3 regions of the Pseudomonas sp. KB-10 genome follow, and region 2 is predicted to be linked to each of the others. Evidence: predicted binding sites of a transcription regulator. Region 2 holds the regulator's gene; each other region holds the start of a gene.
What was found. The regulator FliA, encoded in region 2, starts transcription of late flagellar genes. The targets are predictions, from matches to a motif close to CTAAAGTTTNNNNNNNNNNNGCCGNTAA.
Positions count from the first base shown of each region.

Region 1: the regulator FliA is predicted to act here: its motif matches at 4,850-4,877, upstream of DXK50_RS18260 (methyl-accepting chemotaxis protein).
Region 3: the regulator FliA is predicted to act here: its motif matches at 1,271-1,298, upstream of DXK50_RS00055 (methyl-accepting chemotaxis protein).

Region 1 covers NZ_QYYB01000006.1:361,131-367,508, forward strand. The annotation lists gene DXK50_RS18245 (ABC-F family ATPase) at 1-1,443, shown strand, start outside; gene DXK50_RS18250 (FMN-dependent NADH-azoreductase) at 1,502-2,110, opposite strand; gene DXK50_RS18255 (LysR substrate-binding domain-containing protein) at 2,219-3,121, shown strand; gene DXK50_RS18260 (methyl-accepting chemotaxis protein) at 3,123-4,805, opposite strand; gene DXK50_RS18265 (Na+/H+ antiporter family protein) at 4,920-6,239, opposite strand.
Region 2 covers NZ_QYYB01000002.1:126,933-133,310, forward strand. The annotation lists gene DXK50_RS05590 (protein-glutamate methylesterase/protein-glutamine glutaminase) at 1-487, opposite strand, end outside; gene DXK50_RS05595 (chemotaxis protein CheA) at 533-2,761, opposite strand; gene DXK50_RS05600 (protein phosphatase CheZ) at 2,774-3,562, opposite strand; gene DXK50_RS05605 (chemotaxis response regulator CheY) at 3,582-3,956, opposite strand; gene fliA (RNA polymerase sigma factor FliA) at 4,056-4,802, opposite strand; gene fleN (flagellar synthesis regulator FleN) at 4,799-5,629, opposite strand; gene flhF (flagellar biosynthesis protein FlhF) at 5,717-6,378, opposite strand, start outside.
Region 3 covers NZ_QYYB01000001.1:10,027-16,404, reverse strand. The annotation lists gene pbpC (peptidoglycan glycosyltransferase PbpC) at 1-1,187, shown strand, start outside; gene DXK50_RS00055 (methyl-accepting chemotaxis protein) at 1,389-3,320, shown strand; gene DXK50_RS00050 (GGDEF domain-containing protein) at 3,435-4,562, opposite strand; gene fdnG (formate dehydrogenase-N subunit alpha) at 4,840-6,378, shown strand, end outside.

The DNA.
Region 1 (6,378 bases), on a different contig from region 2:
GGCGATCTGGAGCCGACGGCCGGCCAGGTGATGCTCGAGCCGAACGTGCGCCTGGGCAAACTGCGCCAGGATCAGTTCGCCTACGAAGAATTCAATGTGATCGACACCGTGATCATGGGTCATCAGGAGTTGTGGAAGGTCAAGGCCGAGCGCGACCGCATCTACTCGCTGTCGGAAATGAGCGAAGAAGACGGCATGAAGGTGGGCGAGCTGGAAGGCGAGTTCGCCGAGATGGACGGCTACACCGCCGAGTCCCGCGCCGGCGAGCTGTTGCTCGGCCTGGGCATTCCGCTGGAACAGCACTTCGGCCCGATGAGTGAAGTCGCCCCCGGCTGGAAGCTGCGTGTGCTGCTGGCCCAGGCGCTGTTCGCCGATCCGGACGTGCTGCTGCTCGACGAGCCGACCAACCACCTGGACATCAACACCATCCGCTGGCTGGAATCGATTCTCACGGCGCGCAACAGCACCATGATCATCATTTCCCACGATCGTCACTTCCTCAACGCGGTCTGCACCCACATGGCCGACCTGGATTACGGCGAGCTGCGCCTGTTCCCGGGCAATTACGACGAGTACATGACGGCCGCGACCCAGGCCCGTGAGCAGCTCCTGGCCGACAATGCCAAGAAGAAGGCGCAGATCGCCGAGCTGCAGACCTTCGTCAGCCGCTTCTCGGCCAACGCCTCCAAGGCCAAGCAGGCGACCAGCCGCGCCAAACAGATCGACAAGATCCAGCTGGCCGAGGTCAAGCCGTCGAGCCGGGTCAGCCCGTTCATCCGTTTCGACCAGAACAAGAAGCTGCACCGCCAGGCCGTGACCGTCGAGAAGCTGTCCAAGGCCTTCGATGACAAGGTGCTGTTCAAGAACTTCGGTTTCACCATCGAAGCCGGCGAGCGTGTGGCCATCATCGGCCCCAACGGCATCGGCAAGACCACCCTGCTGCGCACCCTGGTCGGGGAAATGCAGCCGGACGCCGGTAGCGTGAAATGGACCGACAGCGCCGAAGTCGGTTACTACGCGCAGGATCACGCCCACGACTTCGAAGCCGACGAGACGCTGTTCGAGTGGATGGGCCAGTGGACCAGTGGCGAGCAGAACATCCGCGCCGCGCTGGGCCGCATGCTGTTCTCCTCCGACGAGATCCAGAAGTCGGTCAAGGTGCTTTCGGGTGGCGAGCAGGGCCGTATGCTGTTCGGCAAACTGGCCTGCCAGAAGCCCAACGTGCTGGTGATGGACGAACCGACCAACCACCTGGACATGGAGTCCATCGAGGCGCTCAACCTGGCGTTGGAGAACTACCCGGGCACGCTGATCTTCGTCAGCCATGACCGCGAGTTCGTCAGCTCCCTGGCCACGCGCATCATCGAGCTGTCGGACAACGGCGTCACCGACTTCAGCGGCACCTACGACGATTACCTGCGCAGCCAGGGCATCATCGTCTGAGGTCTGCTGCAGAATGACAAAGCCCGCTTTCGCGGGCTTTGTTGTTTCAGCGTTCCGCTCAGGCAGTGGCGAACAGCTCGGAGATGCGCTGCGCTGCGCCCTTCATGGCTTCGGCGCGCGGCTCTTCGCCATAGGCCAGGCCTTCGGCGCGGACGATCTCGATGTCGTCGATGCCGAGGAAGTTCAGCACGCGAACCAGATAGTCCTCATGGGCCTGACCGGACGGCAGGCCGGCATGAATGCCACCGGCACTGGATGCGATCACCACGGTCTTGCCACCCGCCAGCCCTACCGGACCATTTTCGCTGTAGCTGAAAGTCTTGCCGGCCACCGCAATACGGTCGATCCAGGCCTTGAGCTGGCTGGGAATGGCGAAGTTGTACATCGGCGCACCGATCACGATTGCATCGGCAGCCAGGAACTCTTCCAGGGTGCGCTCGGCCAATTCGGTTTCATGCCTTTGCGCGGCGTCGCGCAGTTCAGCCGGTGTACCGGCCGCGATCAGACTGGCGGCGGAAAGGTGGCTCAGCGCATCGCTGGCCAGGTCGCGGTAGGTCACTTGGGCATCGGGAGCGGCAGCGCTCCAGGCCTCGACCACGGCGCGGCTGAGCTGACGGGAAGCGGATGCATCGCCTAGGATGCTGGAATCGAGGTGCAGTAGTTTCATGGCTTATCTCCGGAGTGTGGTGGCACAATGGAGGCGATACTACCCATGAGCCCAATAAGCGATAAGATGGCGAAAATGCGATGCTTCGTCCCACCCATAGGACAGTGAATGCAAGACCTCAACGACCTGTTCTACTTCGCCAAGGTGGTGGAAGCCGGTGGTTTTGCCGCAGCCGGGCGGCTGCTGGGCATACCCAAGTCACGCCTGTCACGGCGCATCGCCGAACTGGAACAACGCCTGGGCGCACGCCTGCTGCAGCGCTCGACACGCAAACTGGCGCTGACCGATATCGGCGAGCGCTACCTGCGCCATTGCCAGGCAATGTTGCTGGAAGCCGAACAGGCCGAGGAAACCGTGACCAACCTGACCAGCGAGCCGCGTGGTCGAATACGTTTTTCCACGCCCCCTGGCGTGGCCATACTGCCGGACCTGATCAACGAATTTCTGACTCGCTATCCCAGGGTGCAGCTGGAAGTGGTGCAGACCACACGTCGCATCGACCTGCTCAACGAGGCGGTTGATGTCGCTCTGCGCGTGCGTAACGTCGATGATGAAGAGCCCGGGCTCATCACCCGACGCCTGTTGCCGGCGCGCGCCAATGTGGTCGCGCATCCGGAGTTGGTCGCGGGGCTGCGCCTGGAGCAGCCGGAAGACCTGCAACAGCTCCCCGCCCTGGGCGCCATCAGCGCGGATCGGCGCATTCATCTGCGCTTTGAGCACAACACGACGCGGGAGTCGCGCGAGGTTGCCCTGGACGCGCGCCTGGCCGTAGACGACTTTCCCATTCGCAAGTCGGCAGCGCTGGCAGGCGTGGGCATTACCCTGCTGCCCACCACGCACTGTCACGAGGAACTGGCCGACGGTCGCCTGGTAGCGCTACTACCGAACTGGACGGTGCCGGAGGGCCACATCCAGTTGGCCTATACACATCGGCGAGGCATGTCGCCGGCGGTCCGCGCCTGGATCGAGCAGCTCAGCGACGGGTTCAGCCGCTGGAGGTTCCCGCTCTGACTCAGATGCGGAACTGACGCACCAGCGCCCCGAGGCGATCGCCGAGGCCGGCGAGGCTGCGTGCGGTCTGCGCGCCGCGCTCGGTTTCATCGGCGACGCTGTCTACGGCCACCGCGATCTGGTGCACGCTGCGGTTGATCTCCTCGGCCACCGCGGTCTGCTCCTCGGCGGCGCTGGCGATCTGCGCGTTCATGGCATTGATGGTGGCGATCAGCTGGGCGATGGCATCGAGCGATTCGCCGGCCTTGTTGGCCTGCTCGCTGGTCAGCTCACCGGCATCGCTGGAGCGACGCATCGAGGTCACCGACTCAAGCGTGCCCTTCTGCAGGCGGTCGATCATGCCCTGAATTTCCTGAGTGCTCTGCTGGGTACGGCTGGCCAGCGCACGCACTTCATCGGCGACCACGGCGAAACCACGCCCGGCCTCGCCGGCGCGAGCCGCTTCGATGGCCGCATTGAGCGCCAGAAGGTTGGTTTGCTCGGCGATGGAGCGGATCACATCAAGCACGCTGACGATCGACTGCACGTCCTGTTGCAGACTGTCGAGTGAGACGCCACTGCTGCGAATGTCATCGACCAGGGAGTGAATGCGCTGGATGCTGCCGTCGACCACGCTCTTCGCAGCCTGGCCCTCGCGATCGGTTTGCTGCGCGGCTTCGGCTGCATTCTGCGCGCTCTTCGCCACTTCGTGGGCGGCCGCCGACATTTCGTTGATCGCCGTGGCCACCTGGTCGGTTTCGTGACGCTGCTGCGCCATGGCTTGCTCAGAGCGCTGCGCCTGCTCCGCGACCTGCCCTACCAGGCTGGTCAACTGTCCGGTCATGTCGACGATCTGCCGCACCAGATCATGGATCTTCTCGACGAAGCGGTTGAAGGAGCCAGCCAACTCACCCAGCTCGTCCTGACTGGTGACCGGCAAACGCCGGGTGAGGTCACCCTCTCCTGCGGCAATATCATCGAGATTGGCCTTGATCTGTTGCAGCGGACGCAGAAAGGCATTGCCCACCCACACGCCGATCACACCGAACACCAGCAGCAGAATCGCTGCCACGACCATGATGCTGGTGATGATGGTGCCGATGCGCTCGTCGATATCCTCTTCAACCTCCCTGATCCCCGCTTCGACGCCGTCGAGATTAAGCGCAGTGCCAAGCGCCATATCCCACTTCGGCAGGTAATAGCTGTAGGCAAGCTTGGGCACCATTACCGATTCATTGCCCGGTAGTGGCGAGGAATAGTTGACGAAGTAGCTGTTGTTCTTCGCCACGTTGACCAGTTCGCGGTTGATGTACACCCCGTTCGGGTCGCGACGGTCGGCCAGGCTTTTGCCGACGTCCACGGGGCTATCGCCACGAAACAGGCGCACCACGTTGGAGTCGTGGCCGAAGAAATAGCCGTCGGCGCCATATTTGATCTTGGAGAGGATGGCGATGGCCTGTTCGCGACTGGCCATGTCGCCCTGCGCTGCCCCATCGTAAAGCCCCTTCACCGAGCCAAGGGCGATCTGCATGTAGTGCTCGAGCTCGCTGCGCTTTTCCTGCAGCAGGCGCTCACGCGTCTCGGCCACTTCATCGGCAGCCAGGCTTTGCAACACCCTCGCCGCCGTACCGCTGAGCACCAGCGCGAAGAGGATGACCGGAACCAGCGCAAGCAGTATCACCTTGGTTTTCAATGTGAGGCGCATTCTTGTTGTCCTTGTTATACAGAGCCAAAAACGGGGCTACCGATATATCGGCAGCCCCGTGGAAGAATTAAGCGACCCAAGGCGCCGAGAACTTAACCCGGCGCATTCACGCCATTACAGGATCATAGCGGCCGCCCAACCGAACGCCAGCAGCGGCAGGTTGTAGTGCAGGAAGGTGGGCACCACGCTGTCCCAGATGTGATTGTGCTGACCGTCGGCATTGAGTCCTGAGGTCGGCCCCAGGGTCGAGTCCGAAGCGGGCGAACCGGCATCGCCCAGAGCGCCGGCGGTGCCAACGATGCAAACGATGGCCAGCGGGCTGAAACCCAGCAGTACACCGAGCGGCACGAAGATCGCCGCGATAATCGGGATGGTCGAAAATGAAGACCCGATCCCCATGGTCACCAGCAGTCCGACCAGCAACATCAGCAGCGCGCCGACTGCCTTGTTATGGCCGATCAGAGCTGCCGCGCTGTCGACCAGCGAGTTGACCTCACCGGTGGTCTTCATGACTTCGGCAAAGCCGGAGGCCGCGATCATGATGAAACCGATCATGGCCATCATTTTCATGCCTTCGGTGAACAGGCCATCGGCCTCCTTCCAGCGCACCACGCCGGAGACCGAAAAAATCACGAAACCGGCCAGCGCGCCGATGATCATAGAATCCAGCCATAGCTGCACAATGAACGCTGCGGCAACGGCCAGCCCCGCCACCAACAGGCTCAATGGGTTGTACTGCGCATCCAGCTGTTCGCTCTGCGCAACTTTTTCCAGGTCATAGACCCGTTTGCCACGATAGCTGAACAATACCGCGACGAGCAGACCGAAGAGCATGCCCAGCGCCGGAATGGCCATGGCCTGAGCGATGCTGACGCCCGTGACGTCGACACCGGACTTGGCCACATTGGCCAGCAGGATTTCGTTGAGGAAGATGCCGCCAAAACCTACCGGCAGGAACATGTAGGGGGTAATCAGACCGAAGGTCAGTACACAGGCGATCAGGCGGCGGTCCAGCTGCAACTTGCTCAGCACGTAGAGCAGCGGCGGGACCAGCAACGGAATGAAGGCGATATGGATCGGCAACAGATTCTGCGAGGAGATGGCGACCGCCAGTAGCAGGACGATCAGTAACCATTTCAGCGCACTACCGGCACCTGCCTGCTGCCTTTCGACCAGCGTCAGCGCCCTGTCCGCCAGAGCATGCGCCAGACCGGACTTGGCGATGGCCACAGCGAAAGCGCCGAGCAGCGCGTAGGACAAGGCGACCGTCGCCCCGCCGCCGAGCCCCTGATTGAACGCCTGCAGCGTTCCCTCGACACCCAGACCGCCAAGCAGCCCACCCACCAGGGCTCCGACAATCAGCGCCACTACCACGTGTACGCGGCAGAGGCTCAGGACGAGCATGATGCCGACCGCGGCTATTACAGCATTCATAAATAACCCACCTGCACGGCGCCAGCAGGGCCGGCGCAAAAAGCCGCGTACTGTGCCGTATGCGAACTATCCTGTCAAAAAGAGCGATCGTTCAGAATCCAGATCAATCCGTGCATAATCCCGAGCAAGATTCTTTCTA
Region 2 (6,378 bases):
GTGTCGAAACGGCCGGACGGCTAATCGGCGCTGCGCTCGGACTGGCCGCAGTCGGCGCCGGAGCCACTGCAGCCGAGCTGAAACGACGGTTGCTGCGCGCGATGCTGTGCACCTTTTCGCAGAGCATCTGCTTGACCTTCTCGGGGTTGCGCGAGATGTCTTCGAAATTCTTCGGCAGAAAATCCACCGCGCCGGCGTCCAGCGCATCGAGGGTCACCCGCGCGCCTTCGTGAGTCAGCGAGGAGAACATCAGTACCGGCGTCGGGCAGCGCTGCATGATGTTTCGAACCGCGGTGATGCCGTCCATCATCGGCATCTCGTAATCCATGGTGATCACGTCGGGCTTGAGCGCCAACGCCTGATCGATGGCTTCCCGCCCGTTGGTGGCCGTGCCCACGACCTGAATGCTGGGGTCAGCGGACAGGATTTCCGAGACGCGCCGGCGGAAGAAACCGGAGTCGTCCACCACCAGAACCTTAACAGCCATACACACTCCTAGACGGCGCGAAGCCATGGCCCGCGCCGCGAAACATCAGAAACGTCGAGCGTAGCGCTTGAGCATGCTCGGTACGTCGAGAATCAATGCGATGCGTCCGTCGCCAGTGATCGTGGCACCGGACATCCCGGGCGTGCCTTGCAGCATCTTGCCCAGTGGCTTGATTACCACTTCTTCCTGCCCGACCAATTGATCGACGACAAAGCCGATGCGTTGGCTGCCAACCGTGAGGATCACCACGTGACCTTCGCGCTGACCTTCGTGGAAGGCCTGCGGCACCAGCCAGCGCTTGAGATAGAACAGCGGCAAAGCCTTGTCACGCACGATCACCACTTCCTGGCCATCGACCACGTTGGTGCGCGACAGATCGAGGTGGAAGATCTCGTTGACGTTGACCAGCGGGAAGGCGAAGGCCTGGTTCTCCAGCATCACCATCAGGGTCGGCATGATCGCCAGGGTCAGCGGCACCTTGATGACGATCTTCGAGCCCTGGCCTTTCTGCGAGAACACGTTGACCGTGCCGTTGAGCTGGGAAATCTTGGTCTTCACCACGTCCATGCCGACGCCGCGGCCGGACACGTCGGAAATCTCGGTCTTGGTCGAGAAGCCCGGCGCGAAGATCAGGTTGTAACACTCGAACTCGTTGAGACGATCGGCCGCGTCCTTGTCCAGCAGGCCCTTCTCCACGGCCTTGGCCCGCAGCACGTCGGCGTCCATGCCCTTGCCGTCATCGGTGATCGACAAGAGGATGTGGTCGCCTTCCTGCTCGGCTGACAGCACTACACGACCAGCGCGGGCCTTGCCAGCCTTCTCGCGCTCTTCGGGGGTTTCCACGCCATGGTCGACGGCGTTGCGCACCAGGTGCACCAGCGGGTCGGCCAGGGCCTCGACCAGGTTCTTGTCGAGGTCGGTTTCCTCGCCCACCAGCTCGAGGTTGATTTCCTTCTTCAGGTTACGCGCCAGGTCACGTACCAGACGCGGGAAGCGGCCGAAGACCTTCTTGATCGGCTGCATGCGGGTTTTCATCACCGAGGTCTGCAGATCAGCGGTCACAACATCGAGGTTCGACACGGCCTTGGACATGGCCTCGTCGCCGCTGTTGAGCCCCAGACGTACCAAGCGGTTACGTACCAACACCAGCTCGCCGACCATGTTCATGATCTCGTCGAGGCGCGCGGTATCGACCCGTACGGTGGTCTCCGCTTCGCTCGCTGCCGGTGCCTTGTCGGCACCTGCCGCGGGAGCGGCGGGCGCACGAGCGGCAGCAGGCTCGGCCTTGGCCGGCGCCGGTTTGGCAGCAGGCGCAGGTGCCTTGGGAGCAGCAGCAGGCTTGGCTACCGCAGCAGGAGCTGGCGCGGGCTCGCTGGGCGGCACGAACTTGCCCTTGCCGTGCAACTGGTCGAGCAGCGACTCGAACTCGTCGTCGGTGATTTCGTCACTGGCCGGAGCGGGCGCTGCGGCAGCGGCCACCGGCGCCGTAACTTCGGCTGCCGCACCGGAGAACTGGCCCTTGCCATGCAACTGATCGAGCAGCGCTTCGAATTCGTCGTCGGTGATGTCGTCACCCGCCGGCGCGTCAGCCGCTACCGAAGCGACGGTAGCAGCAGGCGTCTCGACGGTGCCAGAGAACTGACCCTTGCCGTGCAGCTGGTCGAGCAGCGACTCGAACTCGTCATCAGTGATCTCGTCGCTGGCTGCGCTCTCCGCACTCGGAGCGGCCGCCGGCGCGTCACCCAGCGCATCGAGCAGTTGCTCGAACTCGCTGTCGGTGATGTCTCCCGAAGCAGCAGAGGGCGCGGCTTGGAATGCCGGCTCTGGCTCTGGCTCCGGCTCCGGTTCTGCTTGCTGCACCGGCGCAGGGGCCGCTTCGCCGCCACCCGGCTCGGCCAGACGTGACAAGGCCGCCAGCAGTTCCGGCGACGCGGGCGTCGGCTCACGCCGCTCACGTACCTCGCCGAACATGCCATTGACTGCATCAAGAGCCTCGAGCACCACATCCATCAGCTCCGAATCGACGCGACGCTCACCCTTGCGCAGGATGTCGAAGACGTTTTCGGCGATATGGCAGCACTCCACCAGCTCATTGAGCTGGAGGAAGCCTGCTCCGCCCTTTACGGTATGGAAACCGCGAAAGATGGCGTTGAGCAGGTTCATGTCATCCGGTCGGCTTTCCAGCTCGACTAACTGTTCGGATAACTGTTCGAGAATCTCGCCGGCCTCTACCAGGAAATCCTGGAGGATCTCTTCATCGGCGCCGAAGCTCATATTGTGTGCTCCTTAGAACCCTAGACTGGACAGCAGGTCGTCGACATCGTCCTGGCTGGAGGCAACGTCATCACGCTTATCGGCATGAATCTGCGGACCTTCACCCCGCGATGGTTCTTTTAATTTTTCCTGTTCGGCGCGCAGCACTTCGTGGTCGTGCTGAATGCCGGCAAAACGGTCGACCTGGCTGGCCATAAGCACCAGCTTGAGCAGGTTGCTTTCCACTTCGGTCACCAGCTGGGTGACACGCTTGATCACCTGACCGGTAAGGTCCTGATAGTCCTGCGCCAGCAAAATGTCGTTGAGGTGGCCGGAAAGCTTGGCGCCGTCTCGCTCGCTACGGGCGAGGAATAGCTCGACACGCTTGGCCAGCTCGCGAAAGCCATCGGCACCGATTTCGCGGCGCATGAAGCGGCCCCATTCGACGCTCAGGCTGTGTGCCTCGTCGCTCAGGTCATTGACCAGCGGCGCGCTCTGCTCGACCAGATCCATGGTCCGGTTGGCGGCCTTCTCGGTCATGGTCACGACGTAGTTCAGGCGTTCGGTAGCGTCGGCGATCTGCGACAGCTCCTGAGCATGCGGCATACGCGGGTCGAGCTGAAAGTTGACGATAGCGTTGTGCAGCTCACGGGTCAGTTTGCCGACTTCGTGATAAAGCCCGCGGTCGCGGACCTTGTTGAGCTCGTTGATCAGTTGCACCGCGGCGCCGAAATTGCCTTGTTCGAGGCTGTCGACCAGATCGCGGGCGTTGTTTTTCAGGGTCGACTCAAGGTCACCCAGCGTGGAGTCATCGTGTTCCATAGCACCCTCGCGGCTGGCATCAGCCGTTGACCCGCTCGAAGATCTTCTCGATCTTTTCCTTCAGCACCTGGGCGGTGAAGGGTTTGACCACATAGCCATTCACGCCGGCCTGGGCCGCCTCGATGATCTGATCACGCTTGGCTTCAGCGGTCACCATCAGCACCGGCAAGTGCTTGAGACGCTCATCGGCACGCACGGCACGCAGCAGGTCGATGCCGGTCATGCCGGGCATGTTCCAGTCGGTCACCAGAAAGTCGAAGCTGCCGCTTTGCAGCATCGGCAGCGCCGAAGTCCCGTCATCGGCTTCCGCGGTGTTGGTGAAACCCAAGTCCCGCAAGAGGTTCTTGATGATCCGTCGCATCGTCGAGAAATCGTCAACGATGAGGATTTTCATGTTCTTGTCCAAGTCGACCTCCGTACAGTCCCAAACGTATTGCGCTCGCAACTACGTCCTTTAATCATGAAACCGTTTCTGCCTGCGAGTACGCCGCCTTCAGCCAGCGCGCCATTCACTCAGCCGCGAGCGCAAACGCGCCGCGCACTGACTGTGCAACTGGCTCACGCGCGACTCGCTAACCCCCAGCACTTCACCGATTTCCTTCAAGTTCAATTCTTCATCGTAATACAGCGCTAGCACCAGACGTTCACGCTCCGGCAAGCCGGCGATGGCGTTGGCCAAGGCCGCCTGGAAGCGTTCGTCTTCGAGGTCCCGCGAAGGTTCGAGGTGGGTGTGCCCGGCGTCTTCGTGCAGCCCGCCATGCTCGCCGTCCTGTAACAGGTCGTCGAAGCTGAACAGGCGGCTGCCCAAAGTGTCGCCAAGAATGCCGTAGTAATCCTCCAGACTCAATTGGAGTTCGGCCGCAACTTCCTGATCTTTAGCGTCACGCCCGGTTCTCGCTTCAACGGCGCGAATGGCATCGCTGACCATACGGCTGTTGCGGTGCACCGAACGCGGCGCCCAATCGCCCTTGCGCACCTCATCGAGCATCGAGCCACGAATACGAATACCGGCGAAGGTTTCGAAACTGGCACCTTTGCCGGAGTCGTATTTGCGTGAGGCTTCGAGCAGGCCGATCATGCCCGCCTGAATGAGATCGTCGACTTGCACGCTGGCCGGTAAACGGGCCAGCAGGTGATAAGCAATGCGCTTGACCAGAGGGGCATAGCGTTCGATCAGCTGATGCTGGGAGTCCTGCGCCTGCGCCTTGTTGTACATACGAAGTCCAGAGGCTGCTGTCATACGGCCGAGTCTGCGGTCGGTTGCTGCACCAGACGCTCGACGAAAAACTCCAGATGGCCACGGGGATTGGCCGGCAGCGGCCAGGTGTCAACCTTCTGGGCAATCGCCTTGAACGCCAGAGCGCACTTGGAACGAGGGAAGGCTTCATAGACTGCGCGCTGTTTCTGCACGGCTTTACGCACACATTCATCGTAGGGCACGGCACCGACGTACTGCAGGGCGACATCAAGGAAGCGATCCGTCACCTTGGTCAGCTTAGCAAAGAGATTGCGCCCTTCCTGCGGGCTGTGGGCCATATTGGCCAGAACACGGAAGCGACTGATGCCGTGATCACGGTTGAGCAGCTTGATCAGGGCGTACGCGTCGGTGATCGAAGTGGGTTCGTCGCATACCACCACGAGGATTTCCTGAGCGGCACGAACGAAGCTGACCACCGCATCGCCGATCCCGGCAGCGGTATCGATCACTAGCACGTCAAGATTTTCGCTGATATCGCTGAACGCCTGGATCAAGCCGGCGTGCTGCATCGGCGTAAGGCTGACCATGCTCTGCGTGCCGGATGCGGCCGGCACGATACGGATGCCGCCCGGCCCCTGCAGCAGAACATCACGCAGGTCGCACTCACCCGCGATGACATCGGCCAGCGTGCGCTTGGGCGCCAACCCCAGCAGCACGTCAACGTTGGCCAGCCCCAGGTCGGCGTCCAGCAGCATCACCCGACGGCCGAGATCGGCCAGGGCCATGGACAGATTCACCGACACATTGGTCTTGCCGACGCCACCTTTGCCGCCGGTCACCGCGATCACCTGTACGGGATGCATACCCATGTTCTCTCTACACCTTGTCTAACTTCGACTTGACCAGAAGGCCGTTCACTCTCGCGTAACGCGAAAGGGTGCAACACTCTCGCCGCTTCAGCCGGCTCGCTGCGCCGGGTTGTGGTAGAGGCCGGCGAACATCTGCGCCATGGCATCTTCACTCGGCTCCTCGGCAGCCTGCAGCCCTACCGCACGACTGACCAGCTGATGGCTGCGCGGCACTTGCAGGTCATCCGGAATTCGCGGCCCGTCTGTCACATAGGCTACCGGCAGTTGCTGGCCTATAGCCAGACCCAAAACCTCTCCCAGACTCGCAGCCTCGTCCAGTTTCGTCAGTATGCAGCCTGCGAGGCCACAACGCTTATAACTATGGTAGGCGGCCTTGAGCACCTGGCTCTGACTTGTTGCCGCCAGAACCAGATAATTTTTCGCGTTGATGCGTGCCGAGGCCAGGCTTTCCAGCTGCAGACGCAGCGCCGGATCGTTACCCGGCAGGCCGGCGGTGTCGACCAGCACCACGCGCTTCTTGGCCAGCGGCGCCAAAGCCTGCAACAAAGACTGACCGGGGTCGATCTGGGTCACCGACACGCCGAGGATACGCCCCAAGGTCTTGAGCTGCTCCTGCGCGCCGATACGGAAGCTGTCCATGCTCACCAGAGCGACCTGCTGCGCGCCATACTTAAGCACATAGCGTGCGGCCAGCTTGGCCAGCGTAGTGGTCTTGCCCATGCCGGCCGGACCGACCAGCGCGATCACCC
Region 3 (6,378 bases), on a different contig from region 2:
GCCCGGTGTCGGCCAGCGAGGCGCTGGCCACCTCGCTCAACCTGCCGGCCGTGCAGCTGCTCGAAGCCTACGGCCCGAAGCGTTTTGCCGGCGAGCTGCGCAGCGCGGGGCTGCCGATCCGTCTGCCGGCGCTGGCCGAGCCCAACCTGGCGCTGATCCTTGGTGGCGGTGGCTCGCGGCTGGAATCGCTGGTGGCCGGTTACAGCGCCTTCGCCCGCGGTGGTATGGCGGCCCGCGCGCGCCTGCAGCCAGACGATGAATTACGTGAGCGCCGTCTGCTGTCACCCGGTTCGGCCTGGATCATCCGGCGCATCCTCAGCGGCCAGGCGCGGCCGGATCGCGACCCGCGCGCACAGCTGGCACAGCGCCCGACCCTGGCCTGGAAGACCGGCACCAGCTATGGCTTTCGCGACGCCTGGGCCATTGGCGTCGGGCCGCGCCATCTGATCGGCATCTGGATCGGTCGACCGGACGGCACCCCGGTGCCCGGCCAGTTCGGTCTGGCCTCGGCTGCGCCGCTGTTGCTGCAGGTGCATGATCTGCTGGTCAATCGCGATAGCCAGCGCGGCATCGCCGCACCGGCCGATCCGCAGCCGGCCGAGGTTGGCGTGGCCGCCATCTGCTGGCCGCTGGGGCAGCCAATGAGCAGGGACGATCCCAACTGCCGACGCCTGCGCTTCGCCTGGACGCTGGAGGGCACCACGCCACCGACCTTGCAGGCTGCCGATCAGCCGCTGGGCAGTGGCCTGCGCGAACGTTACTGGGTCAATGCCGAGGGACAGCGCGTCGGGCCCACCTGCGTAGGCGCCGAGACGCGTGAGCTGGTGTTGTGGCCGGCACCGCTGGAACCCTGGCTGCCACGTCGGGAGCGGCGCTTGGCGCGCTTGCCTGCTGTCGATCCGAGTTGTCCACCGCCAGGCAGCAGCCAGGTAGCGCCCCTTTCCATTGTCGGCGTGCGCGATGGTGATCGCTTGCGCCGGCCGCAGGGCAATCATGAACCGCTGCGCCTCAGCCTTTCGGCTCTGGGCGGCAATGGCCGACGCTGGTGGTTTGTCGATGGTCAGCCACTGGGTGACAGTGCTCAGGATGCGCCCTTCAGCCATGCCTTCGACAGCGGCAGGCACCAGCTCAGTGTGCTCGACGAAGGCGGCCAGACCGCTCGTCTGGAATTCAGCGTAGGGCCCTGACTGGATTCGCTGGCGAAGCTGCAAGCCGCGGCCGCTCTGTTCCGAGCGCCCGGCTAGCGCAGCGAATCATCCGGTATTGGTGAATAAAGCTTGGTCATGAACCGCCGATATGGAATCTGGCGGTAACCTAATTGCAATTTGTGTACATTTTTGTATCCAATTGTCCGGCCAAACTCCAAACCACCACCGGGAGAAGCTTCCATGCGCCTCTGGCAACGCAGTATTCAGTGGCAATTGATCCTCAGCATGGGTGCGGCCCTGTTGGCCAGCATTCTCATCGTCGTCGGCATCTACTCCGCGGTGGTCGACCGCCTGACCGAGCGCTACCTGATCGATGAAGCGCTGCCAGCTCGGGTGCTGGCGATCCGTAACGACCTGGAACGCGTGCTTACCGCGCCGATCACCGCCAACGCCTCCATTGCCGAGAACAGTCTGGTGCAGGACTGGCTGGCTGCAGGTGAGGACGCCGCGAGACGTGACGAGTTCGCCCGTTATCTCGAAGGCGTGCGTGCACAGCAGAACGCCATGACCACGTCCATCGTTGCCCTGGCCAGCGGCAACTACACCACTGGCGAAGGCCTGATGCGCACGCTCGACCGCAATCAGGCGGAGAACCAGTGGTTCTATCGCCTGGTCGACGGTGATCGTGATCGCGTGCTGGAAATCGACATCGACAAGACCACGCGCCTGCCCACGCTGTTCATCAATCAGCGCATCAAGCGTGGCGGCAAGACGCTCGGTGTCGCCGGCCTGGGCTACGACCTGGCGGACATGTCGAGAATGATCAGCGACTTTCGCTTTGGTGAGCGCGGGCAGGTATTTCTGATCGACAGCCAGGGCAACGTCAAGGTGCACCCGCGGTCCGAGCTGAGCGGCAATGGCAAGCTTGATGAGCTGTTCGGTGCCGATGCCAGCCGCCAGGTGCTCAGCGGCGACAGCCGTGCGGTGCGCTTCGAACGCGATGGCGAGACCTTTCTTGCCGTGGCGCAGAAATTCGCCAGTATCGACTGGTTGCTGGTCAGCCAGGTGCCGGAGGCCGAAGTCTACGCCGAGGCCCGTCAGGCGCTGCTGATGACCAGCCTGATCGGCGTGGCTGTGGCGCTGCTGTTCCTTGGCCTGGTGGTGCTGCTGGCGCGTGGCCTGGTACGGCCGATCCGTCAGGTGACCCAGGCCCTGGTGGAAATCGGTGGGGGTGGCGGTGATCTGACACGGCGCCTCGATGAATCGCGGGCTGATGAACTGGGCGATCTGGCCCGTGGCTTCAACCGTTTTCTCGCCAGCCAGCGTGACCTGATCGGCGATGTGCTGGCCACCAGCGAGCGGCTGCGTACCGCGGTCAGCCAGGTCGCGCGGGTGGTGGAGAACACCGCCGGACGCGCGGGCCAGCAGCAGGAAATGACCGATATGGTGGCCACCGCCGTGAACGAGATGGGCCTGACCGTGCAGGAAATCGCGCGTAACGCCAGCGATGCTGCACAGTCCTCGCACAGCGCCCGCGAGGAAGCGCAGAGTGCGCGTCAGGTGGTCGGGCAGTCCATCGCCCATATCGAACGGATGTCCGCCGACATCGGCAGTGCCGCCGAGGCGGTGAGCGAGCTGGCCGAGCAGGTCGCCTCCATCGACCAGGTGCTGGCGGTGATCCGTGGCATTTCCGAGCAGACCAACCTGCTGGCGCTCAATGCCGCCATCGAGGCGGCGCGGGCCGGAGAAATGGGGCGCGGTTTTGCGGTCGTGGCTGACGAAGTGCGCACCCTGGCCAGCCGTACCCAGGCCTCGACCGACGAGATCCAGCAGATGATTCAGCGCCTCAAGCAGGGCGCGGAAACCGCAGTCAGCTCGATGCATGCCGGCCAGTCGGCTACCAGCACCGGCGTCGAATCCAGTCAGCGTACAGGCCAGTCGCTCGGGGCGATCACTTCGCAAGTCGAGCGCATCAGCGACATGAACACCCAGGTGGCCGCAGCCACCGAAGAGCAAAGCTCGGTGACCGAGGAGATCAACCGCAACGTGCAGGGCATCGCCGACCTGGCACATGCCACCGCCGGTGAAGTGCACGCCTGTCGTGAGGATTGCCAGACGCTGAGCCGCCTGGCCGAGGACCTGACCGTGCAAATGGGCAAGTTCCGCCTTTAGGCTTGACGGTTTTCAACGGTGTGGTGCGCAGCGATTAGCGCCGACGATCTGCTGGGGCGCGCAGCCTGGTCGGCCCCCAGCCAAAGGCCTGCCTGATGCCGAGGCAGGCGGGCCTCAATGATCGGCCGCCACCAGTCTGTTGCGGCCCTCACGCTTGGCGCGGTAAAGCGCCTCGTCGACGCGCTTGAAGAAGGCGTCGGCGTCGCCATCGTGGCGGCTGCTGAAACAGCCGACGCCGAGGCTGGTGGTCAGCGCCAGGTGCTGACCGGCCAATAGCAGGCCTTCGCTTTCCAGCTCCTGACGAAACTGCTCGGCCAGGTCCAGGGCCTGGGCCAGCGGGGTGCCCGGCAGCAGCACACCGAACTCCTCGCCGCCCAGGCGCAGCAGCGCGTCGCCATCGCGGCGAAACACCTTGCGCATGCGCTCGGCGAAGGCACTCAGGCAGGCGTCGCCTCCGGCGTGGCCGCGTTCGTCGTTGACCTTCTTGAAGAAATCGATGTCCATCAGCACCAGCGACAGTGGCTCGCCCTGGCGCACCGCGTTGGCCACCAGGCTGGGGAACAGATTGTTGAATTGATAGCGGTTGCCCAGCTGAGTCAGGCTGTCGGTGCGACTGAGCAGGTCGAGCTGGCTCTGCTGTTCCAGCAGCTTCAGCTCGAGGTCGAGGGTGGCGCGGTATTCACGATGATTGCGACCGAGCACCAGCACCAGATAACCGAGGTAAAAGGCCAGGGTGGTAAACATCGCGTATTGTTGCTGCCAGTTCAGGGCCATGACAGCCAGGCCTGGCAGGTAGAGCAGCCCCAGCGCCAGCAGCGCGCGACCGCGGCGCATGGCGAAGTTGAAGGTCATCGCCGTGCTGAATGCCACCGTGGCCAGGGTGGCGACCATTTCCGAATCGGTATAGGCGTCGCTGTAAAGGGCCAGGGCGTGGGCCTGGCCCCAGCACAGCGCGGTCAGGAGGATCAGCCCCCAGTGACGATCCAGCCAGCGCTGTAACTGTTCGGGGCTGTCGAGGCCATCGGGACGATGCAGCAGACGCGCAGCGAGAAGTGCGGCAAACAAGGCGCAACCCAGCATGCCGCTGAAGACCTGTTCGGCCGGGGCGGCGCTGAAAATCCAGGTCAGCAGCCAGGCGAGCAGGTAGAAGACGCCCCCCAGGCGCGTGCGAATGCGGGTGTCGTCCACCTCGCGCCATAAGGCGAAGGTGCTGGGCTGGTGCGGTACTTCGGCGTCGGTCATGGTTTTCGGTCCACAGTCGCCGGCAACCAGCGTCCGGGCCGTTGGAGCGACGTCAAAACTTCTCCAAAAGCTTCTGTGATCACAGAAGTCACTTGCCGAGCATAGCGGTTTTTGGGATTGCTCGGATGTCTAAATGCCACTATCTGTTTGCCGCTCGTCGTTCTCGATCTCGCCAACGCCGCGGCGAGCTGGCTGGCGAACGTGACGCGATGGTCTAGGCTTGATAACGATGCGCCCGGCAACGCACCGGGCGTCAGCCTGATTTGGGAGACCTACGATGGACATGAACCGTCGACAGTTCTTCAAGGTCTGCGGTGTAGGCCTTGGAGCATCGAGCCTGGCGGCTCTGGGAGTCGCGCCCCCGGAAGCCTTCGCCGACCAGGTGCGGCACTTCAAACTGACCAGCACCACGGAAACCCGCAACACCTGCCCCTACTGCTCGGTCGGGTGCGGCCTGATCCTCTACAGCCAGGGCGATGCGGCCAAGAACGTGGCGCAGAACATCATCCATATCGAGGGCGACGCCGACCATCCGGTCAACCGCGGCACCCTCTGTCCCAAGGGCGCAGGCCTGCTGGACTTCGTCCACAGCCCCAACCGCCTGAAGTATCCGCAAGTACGCGAAGCCGGCTCCAACGAGTGGAAGCGTATCGACTGGGACGAAGCGCTGGATCGCATCGCCCGGCATGTGAAGGCCGACCGCGACGCCAATTTCATCGAGAAGAACGAGCAGGGCCAGACGGTCAACCGCTGGCTGAGCTCGGGCTTTCTGGCCGCCTCGGCATCGAGCAATGAGGCTGGATACATCACCCACAAGGTGGTGCGTTCCCTTGGCATGCTGGGGTTCGACAACCAGGCACGTGTCTGACATGGCCCGACGGTGGCAAGTCTTGCCCCGACGTTTGGCCGTGGAGCCATGACCAACCACTGGACCGACATCAAGAATGCCGATCTGGTGCTGATCATGGGCGGCAATGCCGCCGAGGCCCACCCCTGTGGCTTCAAGTGGGTGACCGAAGCCAAGGCGCACAACAAGGCCAAGCTGGTGGTGGTCGATCCGCGCTTCACTCGCTCGGCTTCCGTGGCCGACTTCTATGCGCCGATCCGTACCGGTACCGATATCGCCTTCCTCGGTGGGTTGATCAACTACCTGCTGGAGAACGACAAGATCCAGCATGAGTACGTGCGCAACTACACCGACGTCAGCTTCGTGGTGCGCGAGGACTATGCCTTCGAAGACGGCATGTTCAGCGGCTACAACGCCGAGATGCGGCGCTACGACAAGAGCAGTTGGGGCTATGAGATCGGTGAAGACGGTTACGCCGTGGTCGATCCGACGCTCACCCACCCGCGCTGCGTGTTCAACCTGCTGAAGAAGCACTACAGCCGTTACACGCCGGATCTGGTCAGCAGCATCTGCGGCACACCCAAGGCGCAGATGCTGCAGGTGTGGGAAACCGTCGCCGAATGCTCGGCACCGGGCAAGGTCATGACCATCATGTACGCCCTGGGCTGGACCCAGCACTCGGTGGGTTCGCAGATGATCCGTACCGGCGCCATGCTGCAGTTGCTGCTGGGCAACATCGGCATGCCGGGTGGCGGCATGAATGCCCTGCGTGGTCACTCCAACATCCAGGGCCTGACCGACCTCGGCCTGCTCTCCAATCTGCTGCCGGGCTACCTCAGCCTGGCGCTGGACGCCGAGCAGGATTATGCCGCCTACATCGCCAGGCGCTCGCCCAAGCCGCTGCGGCCGGGGCAGTTGTCCTACTGGCAGAACTACGAGAAGTTCCACGTCAGCCTGATGAAGGCCTGG